One region of the Kitasatospora sp. NPDC051702 genome, then DNA from elsewhere that is predicted to be linked to it. Evidence: riboswitches for the same ligand, from Rfam matches in the RefSeq annotation. Region 1 holds a riboswitch; each other region holds the start of a gene.
The links. Region 1 has a riboswitch for S-adenosylmethionine ahead of AB0N04_RS25990 (IclR family transcriptional regulator). Riboswitches for the same ligand answer to the same signal wherever they lie in the genome.
Positions count from the first base shown of each region.

Region 2: another riboswitch for S-adenosylmethionine. It lies ahead of thrC (threonine synthase); the one in region 1 lies ahead of AB0N04_RS25990 (IclR family transcriptional regulator).
Region 3: another riboswitch for S-adenosylmethionine. It lies ahead of AB0N04_RS04265 (aminotransferase class V-fold PLP-dependent enzyme); the one in region 1 lies ahead of AB0N04_RS25990 (IclR family transcriptional regulator).

Region 1 covers NZ_JBFAZB010000035.1:29,894-35,085, reverse strand. Annotated here, with positions in the region: gene AB0N04_RS26000 (lactate utilization protein B) at 1-1,266, opposite strand, end outside; gene AB0N04_RS25995 ((Fe-S)-binding protein) at 1,263-2,087, opposite strand; gene AB0N04_RS25990 (IclR family transcriptional regulator) at 2,188-2,901, opposite strand; SAM riboswitch class I at 3,099-3,241, opposite strand; gene AB0N04_RS25985 (hypothetical protein) at 3,335-3,772, opposite strand; gene AB0N04_RS25980 (APC family permease) at 3,769-5,166, opposite strand.
Region 2 covers NZ_JBFAZB010000030.1:98,144-103,335, forward strand. Annotated here, with positions in the region: gene AB0N04_RS24145 (MoaD/ThiS family protein) at 42-320, opposite strand; gene thrC (threonine synthase) at 362-1,642, opposite strand; SAM riboswitch class I at 1,659-1,795, opposite strand; gene AB0N04_RS24155 (glucosyl-3-phosphoglycerate synthase) at 1,944-2,969, shown strand; gene AB0N04_RS24160 (trehalose-6-phosphate synthase) at 3,008-4,492, shown strand; gene otsB (trehalose-phosphatase) at 4,525-5,192, opposite strand, start outside.
Region 3 covers NZ_JBFAZB010000003.1:163,038-168,229, reverse strand. Annotated here, with positions in the region: gene AB0N04_RS04275 (rhomboid family intramembrane serine protease) at 193-975, shown strand; gene AB0N04_RS04270 (Lrp/AsnC ligand binding domain-containing protein) at 1,015-1,296, shown strand; gene AB0N04_RS04265 (aminotransferase class V-fold PLP-dependent enzyme) at 1,319-2,683, opposite strand; SAM riboswitch class IV at 2,734-2,851, opposite strand; gene trpD (anthranilate phosphoribosyltransferase) at 2,967-4,043, opposite strand; gene AB0N04_RS04255 (hypothetical protein) at 4,181-4,606, opposite strand; gene AB0N04_RS04250 (heme-copper oxidase subunit III) at 5,003-5,192, shown strand, end outside.

The DNA.
Region 1 (5,192 bases):
GGCCGGGTGGTCGAGCAGCCAGGTCGCCGCCCTGACGGCGGCCCGTTCGGCACGGTGCGCGTGGCCCTGTGCGGCCACCCGCTCCCGGAGGTGGACCAGCACCTCGGGGATGTCGATCGCCACCGGGCACACCTGGTAGCACGCCCCGCAGAGCGAGGAGGCGTACGGCAGCGATGCGTCCAACTCGCTCTGCAGCCCTCGCAGTTGCGGCGTGAGGATGGCGCCGATCGGGCCGGGGTAGGGCGAGCCGTAGGCGTGGCCGCCGGCCCGCTCGTACACCGGGCACACGTTCAGACAGGCCGAACAGCGGATGCAGCGCAGGGCCTGGCGGCCGACCTCGTCGGCGAGGGTGTCGGTGCGGCCGTTGTCGAGCAGGACGAGGTGGAAGTCGCGCGGCCCGTCGCCCTCGGTGGTGCCGGTCCAGATCGAGGTGTACGGGTTCATCCGCTCGGCGGTCGAGGAGCGCGGGAGCAGCTGCAGGAACACCTCCAGGTCCCGCCAGGTGGGGACGACCTTCTCGATGCCGACGACGGAGATCAGCGTCTCGGGCAGGGTCAGGCACATCCGGCCGTTGCCCTCCGACTCGACCACGACCAGGCTGCCGGTCTCGGCGACGAGGAAGTTGGCGCCGGAGACGGCCACCTTGGCCCGCAGGAACTTCTCCCGCAGGTGCAGTCTGGCCGCCTCCGCGAGATCCGCCGGCCGGTCGGTCAGCCCCTCGGGGGCGGGCCGCCCCCAGCGCCCCATCGCCTCCCGGAAGATGTCGCGGATCTCGGTGCGGTTGCGGTGGATGGCCGGGACGAGGATGTGCGAGGGCAGGTCGTCGCCCAACTGCACGATCAGTTCGGCGAGATCGGTCTCGTAGGCGGTGATGTCCTCGGCGGCCAGCGCCTCGTTGAGGCCGATCTCCTGGGTGGCCATCGACTTGACCTTGACCACCTCCCGCTCGCCCGTCGCCCTGACGAGGTCGGCGACGATCCGGTTGGCCTCGGCCGCGTCCTCCGCCCAGTGCACGGTGCCGCCGGCGGCGGTGACGGCGGCCTCCGCCTGGAGGAGGTAGTGGTCGAGCCGGAGCAGGGTGCGGTCCTTGATCTCCTTGCCGGCCTGCCGCAGCTGCGCCCAGTCGGACAGTTCGGCGACGGCCGCGGCCCGCTTGTCGCGGATGGTGTGCGTGGCCCGGGTGAGGTTGGCGCGCAACCGGGTGTCCCGGGTGGAGACGGCGGCGGCCTTCGGGAAGGCGGGCATGCCCAGGTAGGTGCCGCTCATCGCGCCGCTCCGCTCGGGTCGGCCGTGGTCCCGGCCCCGGCCCCGGCCCCCGTGGCGTTCCCGGCGGCGGTCCCGGTCCCGGCGGCCGTGGCGGGGTGCGGGTCGGCGTCGGGGTCGGCCTCGGTGGCGGCGAGGATCTCGGCGAGGTGGACGGTCCGCAGGGGGGAGCCCTGGCGCCGCAGCGTGCCGCCGAGGTGCAGCAGGCAGGAGTTGTCCGCCCCGCAGAGCACGTCGGCGCCGGTCGCGAGGGCGTTGCGGACCTTGTCCGCCCCCATGGCCGCGGAGACGGCGGGGTTCTTCACCGCGAACGTGCCGCCGAAGCCGCAGCACTCCTCGGCCCCGGGGAGCTCGACCAGGGTCAGGCCCCTCACCGCGCGCAGCAGCCGCAGCGGGCGGTCACCGAGGCCGAGCGTCCGCAGGCCGTGGCAGGACGGGTGGTAGGTGACGGTGTGCGGGTAGTACGCGCCGACGTCGGTGACGCCCAGCACGTCGACCAGGAACTCGGTGAGCTCGTACACCCGGGCCGGCAGGTCGCCGAGGCCGTCCACGCCGAGCCGGGGGTAACCCTCCCGGACCATCGCCGCGCAGGAGCCGGACGGGGTCACCACGTGGTCGTAGCCGGCGAAGGCGGCGGCGGTACGGCGGGCCAGCGGGACGGTCTCGGCGCGGTAGCCGGTGTTGAACTGCGGCTGGCCGCAGCAGGTCTGGGCGTCGGGGAAGTCCACGTCCACGCCGAGGCGCTCCAGCAGGGTCACGACGGCGCGCCCCGTACCGGGGTTCAGGACGTCGTTGACGCAGGTGACGAAGAGTGCGACGCGCATCGCGCCTCCCTCGGGTCCGGGGGGGGTGGCCAGCCTACTAGAGCCCCGGGGGCGGCCCCGGTCCTCGCGGACCGTGGACCGCCGCCGGGCGCGCCCCCGCTCAGGCGTGCCGCAGGGCCTCGCTCAGGCGGTTCGCCGCCTCGACGACGGCCTGGGAGACGTGCGTCCCGGGGTGGCGGGTGAGGCGTTCGATCGGGCCGGAGACGGAGACGGCGGCCACCACCCGGTTCGACGGGCCCCGGACGGGCGCGGAGACGGAGACGACTCCGGGCTCGCGCTCACCGGCGGACTGCGCCCAGCCCCGGCGCCGCACGCCGCTGAGGGCGGTGGCGGTGAACCGGGCGCCCTGCAGGCCGCGGTGGAGCCGCTCCGGCTCCTCCCAGGCGAGCAGGATCTGCGCGGCGGAGCCGGCCTTCATGGGGAGGGTGACGCCGACGGGGACGGTGTCGCGCAGGCCCGAGAGCCGCTCCGCGGCGGCCACGCAGATCCGGACCTCGCCCTGGCGGCGGTAGAGCTGCGCGCTCTCGCCGGTGACGTCGCGCAGGTGGATCAGGACGGAGCCGGCGGCGGCCAGCAGCCGGTCCTCGCCGGCGGCGGAGGAGAGCTCGCCGAGCCGGGGGCCGAGGACGAACCGGCCCTGCAGGTCCCGGCCGACCAGGCGGTGGTGCTCCAGCGCGACGGCGAGCCGGTGGGCGGTGGGCCTGGCCAGCCCGGTGGCGGCGACGAGTCCGCCGAGGGTGGTGGGGCCGGCCTCCAGGGTGCCGAGGATCGAGGTGACCTTGTCGAGCACGCCGACGCCGCTCGTGTTCTCCATGGGTGGGTACTCCAGTCTCGTGCCCCGTGAGCGGCGGGTGGGCGGGCTCACGGGGGCTCCCCGCGGGGAGCGGGGGGTGGTCAGCGCGGACGGGCCGGGGAAGTCGGCGGAGTGCCTGCGCCGGGCACGAGGGGGGTACGCGAAAGGGCCGGGGTGGGAAGCGCCCGGGCGAAGGACAGCACTGAGAGCACCGTGTCTCCTCATCTTTCCCGCGCCACGTTGGCGACAGGCCGGAGTTGGCACTGCCCCCGGACGGCACGGCGCGTACTTCGGACGCCGGGTCGAACGGGGAGTTGCCGGGGCTTCGTAGGGCCGGTCCCTCCACCCCTCTGGATGATTCGCCAGGAACCATACAAGATTCCCCGGCCCGCCCGCCAAACCTCCCCCGTTCCCCCACACGCCGGGGCGGCGGTGCCCCGCCCCGGCGGCCGACTCAGTCGTTGATGACGTCCGAGGTCTTGAGCGCGTCGATCTGCTCCTGGTAGCCCGCCAGCTTGTCCGGGCAGTACACCTTGATCACCTCGGCGCCCGCCTGCAGGACCCGGCCGTCGACGACGACCGGCCGCATGCCGGGGCCGCCGGCGCCGTTGGCCAGGTGGACGCGCCACAGGCCCTGCTTCAGGGCCGAGTTGGGGTCCGTGCAGACGGGGCCGCCGTCGGTCCCGAGCACGAGGGCGGTGTTGCCGGTGTCGAGCGCGGGGTACCCGTCGGCGACCAGGGCGTCGCTCAGCTGGTTCGCCTTGCGGTGGGCCTCGTTGGTGGCCCGCTGCTGGGTGTAGGTCAGCAGTCCGGCGACCACGAGGCCGACGAGCACCACGATCGAGCCGATGTAGATCCAGCGGTGCTCGGACGCCATCCGGGTCGGGCTCATGCCACTCCCTCCTCGCCCACGCCGGTGCCGGCGTCGGGTTGGCGCCAGCTCGGCTTGCGAGCCTTCAGGAACGAGAACGGGATCACCACGCCGAGCAGCAGCAGGCCGCCGGCGACGATCCCGATGTAGGACCAGACGCTGCCGCCGCCGAACTGCGAGGACGGCACGAAGCCGATCACCATGGCCAGCGCCGAGGCGACGAACCCGACCACGCACAGCGTGGTGAGCAGCGGTGCCCGGTAGCCGCGCGGGTGGTCGGGCTGCTTGCGGCGCAGCTGGATCGCGGCCAGGAACATCAGGAGGTACATGATCAGGTAGACCTGGGTGGTGATCACCGAGAAGATCCAGTAGACGCTGGAGACGTTCGGGATCAGCGCGTACAGCAGGGCGATCGCGGTGGTGACGACGCCCTGGGTGACCAGGATGTTCTGCTGGACCCCCCGGGCGTTGAGCCGCTGCAGGAACGGCGGCAGGTAGCCCTCCTGCCGCGAGATCAGCAGCAGCCCCTTGGAGGGCCCGGCCAGCCAGGTGAGCATGCCGCCGACGGAGGCGGCGCACAGCCCGACCGCGACGATCGGCACCAGCCAGCCGATGTGGAAGTACTGGAAGAAGGCGTCGAAGGCCTGCATGACGCCGGCGGTCAGGCTGAGCTGGTCGGAGGGGATCACCCAGCTGATCGCCAGGGCCGGCAGGATGAAGATCAGCAGCACCATGCCCATGGCCAGGAACATCGACTTGGGGAACTCCTGGGCCGGGTTCCGCAGCTTGTTGACGTGGACGGCGTTCATCTCCATGCCGGAGTAGCTGAGGAAGTTGTTGACGATCAGCACCAGGCTGGCCACGCCCGTCCACTGCGGGAAGAAGTGCGATCCGTCCATCGGCGCGGCGGAGGGGTTGCCCTGCCCGAGGAAGACCATTCCCAGCACCACCAGCAGCGTCCCGGGGACCAGGGTGCCGATGACCAGGCCCCAGGAGGCCAGCCCCGCAACGGCGTTGGTGCCGCGCGAGGAGACCCAGACCCCGGTCCAGTACACCACCACGATGACGATCGCGGTGTAGACGCCGCTGCTGGCCAGGCTCGGGTTGATCACGTAGGCGATGGTGCTCGCGACGTAGGCGAGCAGGCTGGGGTAGTAGAAGATCGTCATGGCGAACTGGCACCACACGGCCAGGAAGCCCAGTGGCTTCGAGAGGCCCTGCGCCACCCAGTTGTAGACCCCGCCGTTCCAGCCGGAGGCCAGCTCCGCCGACACCAGGGCGGTCGGCAGCAGGAACACCACGGCGGGCAGCAGGTAGAGGAAGACGCAGGCGAGGCCGTACACGGCCATGGTCGGTGCCGCGCGCAGGCTCGCGACCGAGCTGGTCGTCATCAGGGCCAGGGTCAACCAGGTGATCTTGTGCGCCCCGGTTCCGGCCCTGA
Region 2 (5,192 bases), on a different contig from region 1:
GAATTCCGTGCGCGCGGGCGGCCGGCCCGGGCGGGTGCGGCTCAGCAGCCGCCGGCCACCGCCGGGATGATCGAGACGCCGGCCCCGTCCGCGACCTCCGTCGCCAGGCCGTCGGCGAAGCGCACGTCGTCGTCGTTCACGTAGACGTTGACGAAGCGGCGCAGCTTGCCGGTGTCGTCCAGGATGCGGGCGGAGATGCCCGCGTGGTTCTTCTCCAGGTCGGCGATGACCTCGCCGAGGGTGGCGCCCTCGGCGCTCACCTCGGCGGCGCCGCCGGTGTAGGTGCGCAGGATGGTGGGGATGCGGACGTTGACGCTCATGGCTCTCCTAGCGGGGGTGCGGCCCAGCGGGTGGGGGTGGTTCAGGCGGACGCGAGGCCGGCGTCGCGGAAGGACGCCAGGGTCGGGCGGATGACGGCGGTCATGCCGGCCCCGGCGACGGCGTCCAGGGTCTTCAGGCCGTCGCCGGTGTTGATCGCGACGGTCTCCTTGGCCGGGTCGAGCTGGCCGGTCTCCACCAGCTTCTTCAGCACGCCGACGGTGACCCCGCCCGCGGTCTCGGCGAAGATGCCCTCGGTCCGGGCCAGCAGCCGGATGGCGTCCACCACCTCGGCGTCGGTGACGTCCTCGACGGCGCCGCCGGTGCGCCGGGCGATGTCCAGCACGTACGGGCCGTCCGCCGGGTTGCCGATCGCCAGCGACTTGGCGATGGTGTCCGGCTTGACCGGCCGGATCACGTCCTGGCCGGCCTTGAACGCGGCCGACACCGGCGAGCAGCCCGCCGCCTGGGCACCGAAGACCTTGTACGGCCGGTCCTCGACCAGGCCGAGCCTGATCAGCTCCTGCAGACCCTTGTCGATCTTGGTCAGCTGGGAGCCCGAGGCGATCGGGATGACGATCTGCTCCGGCAGCCGCCAGCCGAGCTGCTCGCAGATCTCGTACGCCAGCGTCTTGGAACCCTCCCCGTAGTAGGGGCGCAGGTTGACGTTGACGAAGCCCCAGCCCTCACCGGCCGGGTCGCCGATCAGCTCCGAGCAGAAGCGGTTCACGTCGTCGTAGTTGCCCTCGATGCCGACCAGCTCGCCGCCGTACACCCCGGCCATGACGACCTTGCCCTGCTCCAGGTCGTGCGGGATGAACACGCAGGACCGGAACCCGGCCCGGGCCGCCGCCGCACCCACCGCACCGGCCAGGTTGCCGGTCGACGAGCAGGACAGCGTGGTGTAGCCGAAGGCCCGGGCGGCCTCGATGGCGCAGGCCACCACCCGGTCCTTGAAGGAGTGGGTGGGGTTGCCCGAGTCGTCCTTGACGTGCAGCGGGGCGGTGAAGCCGAGCTCGCGGCCCAGGTTGTCCGCCTTCACCAGCGGGGTCCAGCCGGGGTTCAGGTTGGGCTTCGAGGCGACGTCGGCCGGCACCGGCAGCAGCGGGGCGTAGCGCCAGATCGAGGTGGGGCCGGCCTCGATCCGCTTGCGCAGCTCCTCGGCCCGCTCGCCGCCGAACTCGTAGGCGATCTCCAGCGGGCCGAAGCACTCCAGGCAGGCGAAGCTCGGACCGAGCGGGAAGCGGGTGCCGCACTCCCGACAGGACAGGGCGGCGGCGGGGCCGAGGTCCACGGATGCGGGTGCGACGGTGTCGATAGCCATGATGGCGAGGCCTCTCTCCTCATCTTCCCCGTGGCGCGGTCGCGCCACAGGCCGGAATTGGCACCTGTCCCGCCGGGGCCTGTACGACGACAGCCGAGCGAGAAGGTTGCCGGGACGTCAACGGGCCGTTCCCTCAGTCCCTCTGGATGAGCTTGTGAAATTGTGGTGGCGCTCAACGGTGACCCCGGCGTGCAAAGGTCCGACCGCTGTACGAAGACTGTATCCGAAGGCGTCAACGCCGAACGGGACCGTCCGCCACGCGAGATGACGCGTCCCACCCGATCCCGCCGAGGAGAGTCACGTGCCCGCCGAACCGATCCCCGCGCTCCTCCCGCAGGCGGCGTCCTGGCTGCGCCGCCGCTCGTGGAGCGCGGCCGACCGGCCGGTGCGCACCCTGCTGGAGGCCAAGCGCCGCACCGGTCACACGGTCAGCGTGGTGCTCCCCGCCCTGGACGAGGAGGCCACCGTCGGCGACATCGTCCGGACCGTCCGGCGCGAGCTGATGGAGCGCGTCCCGCTGGTCGACGAGCTCGTCGTGGTCGACTCCGGCTCCACCGACGCCACCGCCGCCGTCGCGGCGGGGGCGGGCGCCCGGGTGGTGCACCGCGACGCCGTCCTGCCGCGGATCCCGGCCGTCCCCGGCAAGGGCGAGGTGCTCTGGCGCTCACTGTTGGTGACCCGCGGCGACATCGTCTGCTTCGTCGACGCCGACCTGCGCGAGTTCGACCCGGCCTTCGTCTCCGGCATCCTCGGCCCGCTGCTCACCGAACCGGACATCCAGCTGGTCAAGGCCATGTACGACCGCCCGCTGGAGGTGTCGCTCGACGGCTCGGCCACGGGCGGCGGCGCCGTCGTGCCGTCCGGCGGCGGCCGGGTCACCGAACTGGTCGCCCGCCCGCTGCTGAACCTGCACTGGCCGGAACTCGCCGGTTTCGTCCAGCCGCTGGGCGGCGAGTACGCCGCGCGCCGCTCGCTGCTCGAACGGCTCCCGTTCCCGACCGGCTACGGCGTCGAGCTCGGACTCCTGGTGGACGCACTGGAGGCGGTCGGACTGGACGCCCTCGCCCAGGTGGACGTCGGGGTCCGGCACCACCGGCACCAGGACGGCCAGGCGCTGGGCCGGATGGCCGCCACCATCTACCGCACCGCCCTGGAACGGCTCGACCGCACCCACCGGCTGAAGGCCTCCGCCGACCTGGTCCACCCGCTGCTGACCCAGTTCACCCGGGACCCGCGGACCCGGGAGTTCACCGCCCACACCCACCCGGTGACGGCCGTCGAGCGCCCCCCGATGCACACCGTGCCCGAGTACGCGACCCGGCACTGAGGGGTTTGCCACCCCGGGGCCACGGCAACGTACCAACCATGGGCGATCTCACGACCGAACGTTCGAGCGCGACCGGCACCGCCCCCGTCCTGGTGGCCTCCAACCGGGGACCGGTGTCGTTCGGAACCGCTGACGACGGCACGCTGACCCTCCGGCGCGGTGGCGGGGGCCTGGTCTCCGGCCTCTCCGCCATCGACGACCCGAACGCCGTCTGGGTCTGCGCCGCCCTCGGCGCGGCCGACCGCAGAGCAGCCGCCGAGGCCCCGGACGGCCGCCTCGACCGCGCCGGGCACGACGTCGGCGGACAGGCCGTCCGGATGCTCGACATCGACCCGGACACCTTCGCCCGCGCCTACAACGGCGTCGCCAACTCCACCCTCTGGTTCGTCCACCACCTGCTGTACGCGACCCCGACCGCCCCCTCCTTCGACGCGGACTTCCGCACCGAGTGGGCCGCCTACACGGCGTACAACACCGCCTTCGCCGAGGCCCTCGCCGCCGAGGCGGCCCCCGGCGCCGCCGTCCTCGTCCAGGACTACCACCTGTCGCTGACCCCGGCCCTGCTCCGCGCCGCCCGCCCCGACCTGCGGATCGGCCACTTCTCGCACACCCCCTGGGCGCCGCCGGACTACTACCGGCTGCTGCCCGACGACGTCGCCCGGGCCGTCCTGACCGGCATCCTGGGCGCCGACCGGGCCGGCTTCCTCACCCGGCGCTGGGCGCTCGCCTTCGCCGACTGCTGCGAGGAGCTGCTGGGCGCCGTCGTCGACCGCGAGGCCCTCACCGTCACCCTCACCGGGCCCTCGGCCGGGGAGACCCGCACCACCCGGCTCGGCGTCCACGCGCTGGGCGCCGACGCCGACTTCCTGCGCGAGCGCGCCCACCGCCCCGACGTGGACGAGCGCCTGGCCGTCCTGCGGGAGGCCGTCGGCGGGCGCCGCACCATCGTCCGGGTCGACCGCACCGAGCTGAGCAAGAACATCGTCCGCGGCCTCCAGGCCTACCGGCACCTGCTGCGGACCCGCCCCGAGTGGCACGACCGGGTGGTGCACATCGCCTTCGCCTACCCGTCCCGCACCGACCTCGCCGAGTACCGGGCCTACACCGCCGAGGTCCGGCGGCTCGCCGGGGAGATCGACGCCGAGTTCGCCACCGACACCTGGAAGCCGCTGATCCTGCACGTCGACGACGACTTCCCGCGCTCCCTGGCCGCCTACCGGCTCGCCGACGTCGCCCTGGTCAACCCGATCCGGGACGGCATGAACCTGGTCGCCAAGGAGGTCCCGGTGGTCTCCGACCACGGCTGCGCCCTGGTGCTCTCCCGCGAGGCCGGCGCGCACGCCGAGCTCGCCGAGGACGCCCTGACGGTGAACCCCTACGACGTCATCGCCACCGCGGACGCCCTGCACGCGGGCCTCACCATGGCGGAGGAGGAGCGCGCCGACCGCACCAAGCGCCTCGCGGCGGCGGCCACCGCACTCCCCCCGCAGCAGTGGTTCCTGGACCAGCTCAGCGCGCTGTGAGCGACCGGCTCGACGCGCCGTGAGCGACCGGCTCAGTGCGCCGTGAGCGCCAGGGCCAACCCTTCGAGCAGCTCCACCACGCCGGCCGGGCCCGGGACCACCAGGTCCGCCCGGTCGGCGAGTTCGCGCACCGGCGCGTCCCCCACCGCGCCGCTGCACACCAGCAGGCCCGCCAGACCCTCGCCGCGCAGCTCCTCCACCGCCGCGAAGGCCGCCACGTCCCCGAGGTCGTCGCCCGCGTACAGCACCGACCGCGCCGCGCGCTCACGCAGGAAGCCGGTCAGCGCCGCCCCCTTGTCGACCCCGGGCGGCCGCAGCTCCAGCACCAGCCGCCCGGGCTCCACCACCAGCCCGAGCCCCGCCGCGAGCTCGCCGACCGGCCCGCGCAGCAGCTCCAGCGCCTCCTCGGGCGCGTCCGTGCGCCGGGTGTGCACCGCCAGCGAGCGCCCCTTGTCCTCCACCCACGTCCCGTCGGGCGCCCCCGTCTCCGCCAGCAGTCCGGGCAGCGCCGCCCTGGCCCGCACCACCCCGGGGTGCACCGGCGGCGCGCTCACCTCGCCGTCCTCCCAGCGCTCGGCGCCGTAGTGCCCGAGCACCACCACCCCGGGGAGCCCGGCCAGGCCCCCGTACTCCACCGCCAGGGCGGCCGGGCGGCCGGTCACCACCACCACGGCCCGCACCTGCGGGCCCAGGGCCCGCA
Region 3 (5,192 bases), on a different contig from region 1:
TCCCCCCGGAGCCCCGGCGTCGGCGGCGGGAGGCGGGAATGCCCGCGCCAAGCCTATTGCCTGGGGCAACCATCGCGGCCACCGGTTGCACGAAGCCGCAGGCCCGGCCCCGGCCCCGGTCCGGGGCCCCGAGTAGGCCACCTGCCGTACAGCGCGGTGTCACCCGCCCGGGCCGGAGGGATGCTTGGCCGCATGGCGCTGACGGCCCCGGGCCACACCGACGAGCGGGACGGCCGGCCGGCCGTGCCCGCCCCGGTGGTCACCTACGCCCTGATCGCGCTCAACACCCTGGTGTTCCTGCTGGGCCCGGCCGCCGGGCTCAACCCGCTGTACGGCACCGGCCAGGCCCGGGTCTGCGCGGAGCAGCGGTACGAGCAGCGCTGGGGCGCCGTCCCGGTCGAGCTGCTGACCGGGCACCCGTTGACCGCCGGGCAACTGGCCGAGGCCCCCGACCCCGTCCCCGGCTGCCCGGCCGCCCCGACCCCGGGCAAGCACCCGGCGCTGTCGGTGCTCAGCGGGCTCTTCCTGCACGCCGGCTGGCTGCACCTGCTGGGCAACCTGCTCTTCCTGCACGTCTTCGGCCCCACCGTCGAACTACGGCTCGGCCGCGCCCGGTACGCCGTCTTCTACCTGGCCGCCGGCAGCGTGGCCACGTACGGCTTCGCCCTGGCCGAGGCGCACTCCGCGGACTCGACCCGGGTGCTGATCGGCGCCTCCGGTGCGATCTCCGCCGTCCTCGGCGCCTACCTGCGCTTCCACCCGCGCTCCCGGGTGACGACGCTGGTCCCGCTGCTGCTGTTCCTGCCGCTGCGCTTCCCGGCCTGGCTGGTGCTCGGCCTCTGGTTCGCGCTGCAGTGGTGGTCGGTCCACGCGGCCGGGCCCGGGGTGGCCTACCTGGTGCACGTGATCGGCTTCTCGGCGGGCTTCCTCTACGCCTGCACGGTGGTCAGCCACCCCCCGAGACGACCCGGCTGACGCCCGATACGCTGGCGGCACCCCACAAAGGAGCCGAACGTGATCACCGCCATCGTCCTGATCAAGACCAGTGTCGACCGCATCCCGGAGATCGCCGAGGCCATCGCAGCCATCGAGGGCGTCAGCGAGGTGTACTCGGTGACCGGTGGCTACGACCTGGTGGCGATGGTCCGGGTGCGCCGGCACGACGACCTGGCCGAGGTCATCCCGGGACGGCTGAACAAGGTCCCGGGCGTGGCCCACACCGAGACCCAGATCGCCTTCCGCACCTACTCCCAGCACGACCTGGAGGCGGCGTTCGCGCTCGGCCTGGACGAGTAGTCCCCGCCGGCTCCCGGGCCGCTCAGCCCTGCCGACGGGTGTCGGCGACGCAGCGGCCGCCCTCGTTGCGGTAGTTCCAGGCCGCGCCGTCCGTGACCAGCTCCCGGACGGCGGTCAGGAAGCGGTCGACGTGCTCGTCCGGCGTGCCGGCCCCGAAGCTGACCCGGATCGCGTTCAGGCTTCGCTCGCCCGGCAGCGAGGGCTCCGGCGCACCGCACTCGGAGGGGGCGACGTCCTCGTCCCCGAGCAGGGTGCGCAGCAGCGGGTGCGCGCAGAACAGCCCGTCGCGGACGCCGATGCCGTACTCGGCGGACAGCGCGGCCGAGAAGTGCGAGCTGTTCCAGCCCTGGACGACGAAGGACAGCACGCCCACCCGGGCCGAGCCGGCACCGAACAGGTTCAGCACCTTGACCTGCGGGATCTCCGCCAGGCCGGCCGTCAGCCGGGCGACCAGCTGCCGCTCCCGGGCCTCCAGGGCGTCGAAGCCGGCCTCGGTCAGCGCCCGGCAGGCGGACGCGATGGCGTAGGCGCCGATGACGTTCGGCGAGCCGGCCTCGTGCCGGGCCGGGCCGGTGTGCCACTGGACGGCCACCGACCCGTCGTCCTGCCGGGCCACCGTCCGGGTCGCGCCGCCGCCGGCCAGGTACGGCTCGGCCGCGTCCAGCCAGTCCGCCCGGCCGGCCAGCACGCCGGCGCCGAACGGTGCGTAGATCTTGTGGCCGGAGAAGGCGATCCAGTCGACGTCCAGCTCGCGCACCGAGACCCGGTGGTGCGGGGCCAGCTGGGCGGCGTCCAGCACCACCCGGGCGCCGTGCCGGTGGGCGGTCGCGGTCAGCTCGGCGACCGGCCACAGCTCGCCGGTCACGTTGGAGGCGCCGGTGACGCAGAGCAGCTTGGGGCCCTCGGGCGCGTCGGCGAGCGCGGCGTCGAGGGCGGCGACGGCCTCGGCGTGCGAGCGCGGGGCGCGCAGGTAGCGGACGTCCAGCCCGGCGTGGGCCCAGGGCAGCAGCGAGGCGTGGTGCTCGGTCTCGAAGGCGAACACCCGGGTGCCGGCCGGGACGGCGGAGGCGAGCAGGTTCAGCGAGTCGGTGGTGGCGCGGGTGAAGACCACCTGGTCGCCCTCGCGCAGGTCGAGGAACTCGGTGACGGTGCGGCGGCTCTGCTCGAACAGGTCGGTGGAGAGCTGCGAGAGGTAGCCGGCGCCGCGGTGCACGCTGCCGTAGTAGGGGGCGTAGGCGGCGACGTCGTCCCAGACCCGCTGCAGCGCCGGGGAGCTGGCCGCGTAGTCGAGCGCCGCGTAGCCGACCTTCTCGCCGTTGGCGAGCGGGACCTGGACGTCGTGGCCGAGGACGGCGAGCGGGGCGCAGATTTCGGTGGCGATCGACACGGGGATGCACTCCTCCTGGGTGTGGGACCCCGGGAGTGTGAGTCGTCCGGCGTCCGCGCTTGCCGCACGGACGATTCGCCGAGCGACCCGGTCCTCACCCAGGGCACCCCGCCACGGACGGAGGGTTGCCGGACAGCCAGCTGGGGCTTGACGCTGTCACTCATGACCTGGACAGGACTCTAGGTCGGCCCGCGCCGGGTGGTCAAACGACCGTCCACCATCCGGACGTCCCCGGACGTGCCGGGGCCCGCACCGGCTTCCCGGCGCGGGCCCTGCGACCGCCTCAGATCCGGCTGGTCGCCTCCGACCAGCGGCGCAGCAGCTCCTGCGCCGTCCCGGAGTCGATGGCCCGCGCGGCCCGCTCCATGCCGGCCGCGAGCTGCTCGGCGAGCGGCGCCTCGCCGAGGTCCAGCGCGACCAGCGCGGCCGCGGTGTTCAGCAGGACGGCGTCCCGCACCGGCCCGCGCTCCCCGGCCAGCATCCGGCGCGCGACCTCGGCGTTGTAGGAGGCGTCCGCGCCGCGCAGCGACTCGATGCCGACCAGCTCGATGCCGACGTCCCGCGGGTCGAAGGCGGTCTCGGTGACGGTGCCGCCCTGCACGATCCACACCCGCGAGGTGGTGGTGATGGTCAGTTCGTCGAGGCCGTCGTCGCCGCGGAACACCAGGGCGGTCGAGCCGCGCCGGGCGAGCACCCCGGCGATCAGCCCGGCGAGCCGGGTGTCGAAGCAGCCGATCGCGTGCGAGGTCACCTTGGCCGGGTTGGTCAGCGGGCCGAGGATGTTGAAGGCGGTGGGCACGCCGAGGTCGCGCCGGGCGGTGGCGGCGTGGCGCATCGACGGGTGGAACTTGGCCGCGAAGCAGAAGGTGAGGCCGACCTCCTCGGCCACCTCGGCGACCCGCCGGGCGGGCAGGTCGAGGCGGACGCCGAGCTTCTCCAGCACGTCGGAGGAGCCGCTCGCCGAGGAGGCGGCCCGGTTGCCGTGCTTGACCACCTTGGCGCCGGCCGCGGCCGCGACGATCGCCGACATGGTGGAGATGTTGACCGTCTTGGCGCGGTCACCGCCGGTGCCGACGATGTCCACCGCCGGCCCGGGGACGGTGAGCGGCTCGGCGTGCGCGTACATGGCGTCGACCAGGCCGGTGACCTCGTCGACCGTCTCGCCCTTGGCCCGCAGCGCGACCATGAAGCCGGCTACCTGGACGGGGGACGCCTCGCCGCTCATGATCCGGTCCATCGCCCACGCGGTGGACGAGCGGTCGAGGTCCTCCCCCTTCAACAGCGCCGCCAGGACGTCCGGCCAGGTGCGGACCACCTGCGCGGGGTCGGTACCACCGTTCGCAGGGTTCACGTTCACCATGGCTGACTCCAGCTGTTGTCGGTCTCCCCGTGGCGGGGGGACGTCCGTACGGATGGAGTCAGCCTATCGAGCGGCGGGGTGCCCTCGGCGCTGTCTTCTCTAGTACTGAGACGGCCCGGTCCGAAGACCGGCCGGGCTCACTGGCCGGCCGGGGCCCGCTTGGCCAGCCGGGCCCGCAGCAGGGTGGCGACGGCCTCGGCCAGCGCCACCGGGTCCACCGGGTGGGAGATCGCGGCGTCGGCCCGGCTCCAGGCGGCCAGCCAGGAGTCCTGCGGCCGGCCGATCAGCACCAGCACCGGCGGGCAGCCGTAGATCTCGTCCTTCAGCTGGCGCCCGAGCCCGAGCCCGCCGGCCGGAACCGCCTCGCCGTCCAGCACGCAGAGGTCCACGCCGCCCTTCTCCAGGGCCTTGATCACCGCGGGGGTGGTCGCGCACTCCAGGTAGGACAGTTCCGGAAGGTCCTCGGCGGGCCGGCGGCCGAGTGCCGTCAGCACCTGCTCGCGGGTGTTGCGGTCGTCGCTGTAGACGAGGACGGTGAGCGTCTCGTCGGTCGTGTACGCCATGGGCCCTGCTCCCTCAAGTGTGATCCGGACCACGTTCGCCTGATCCGGATGCTACTCCCGATCACCCGCCGTCGAGGCCCCCTCGCGGACGTTCCCTCCCCAAGCCGCCGCGCCCGGGGCTCACCCGCCCGGAGGACGCGCCGTCACCCGGACCCGCCCGGTCCACCCGTACGGCCGACAGGGCGCCCCCGCACTACCCCGGGAGGCCCTGCAGGGCGTGCAACGACACGCAGGGCAAGGGGGTCGTAGGGCCCTCCGAGGAACCGTCAGAAAAGGGACACGCCGCTGCTCAGCCCCCGTCCGGGCACCCCGCCGCCCCCCAGGGGGGCATACCGCACGCACCGGACACTCCGAGGGAGACCCCCCGGCGTGAAGACGGAATAAGGGACCGACATAATGTCCGTCGTGGCGACAGCAACAGCAGTAGAAACCGGGCACGCGCACGGATCGGTCAACCGGCCGAACATGGTCAGCGTCGGAACGATCGTCTGGCTCAGTTCCGAGTTGATGTTCTTCGCGGCCCTCTTCGCGATGTACTTCACGCTCCGCTCCGTCAAGGGGCCGGAGTTCTGGACCGAGAAGGCGA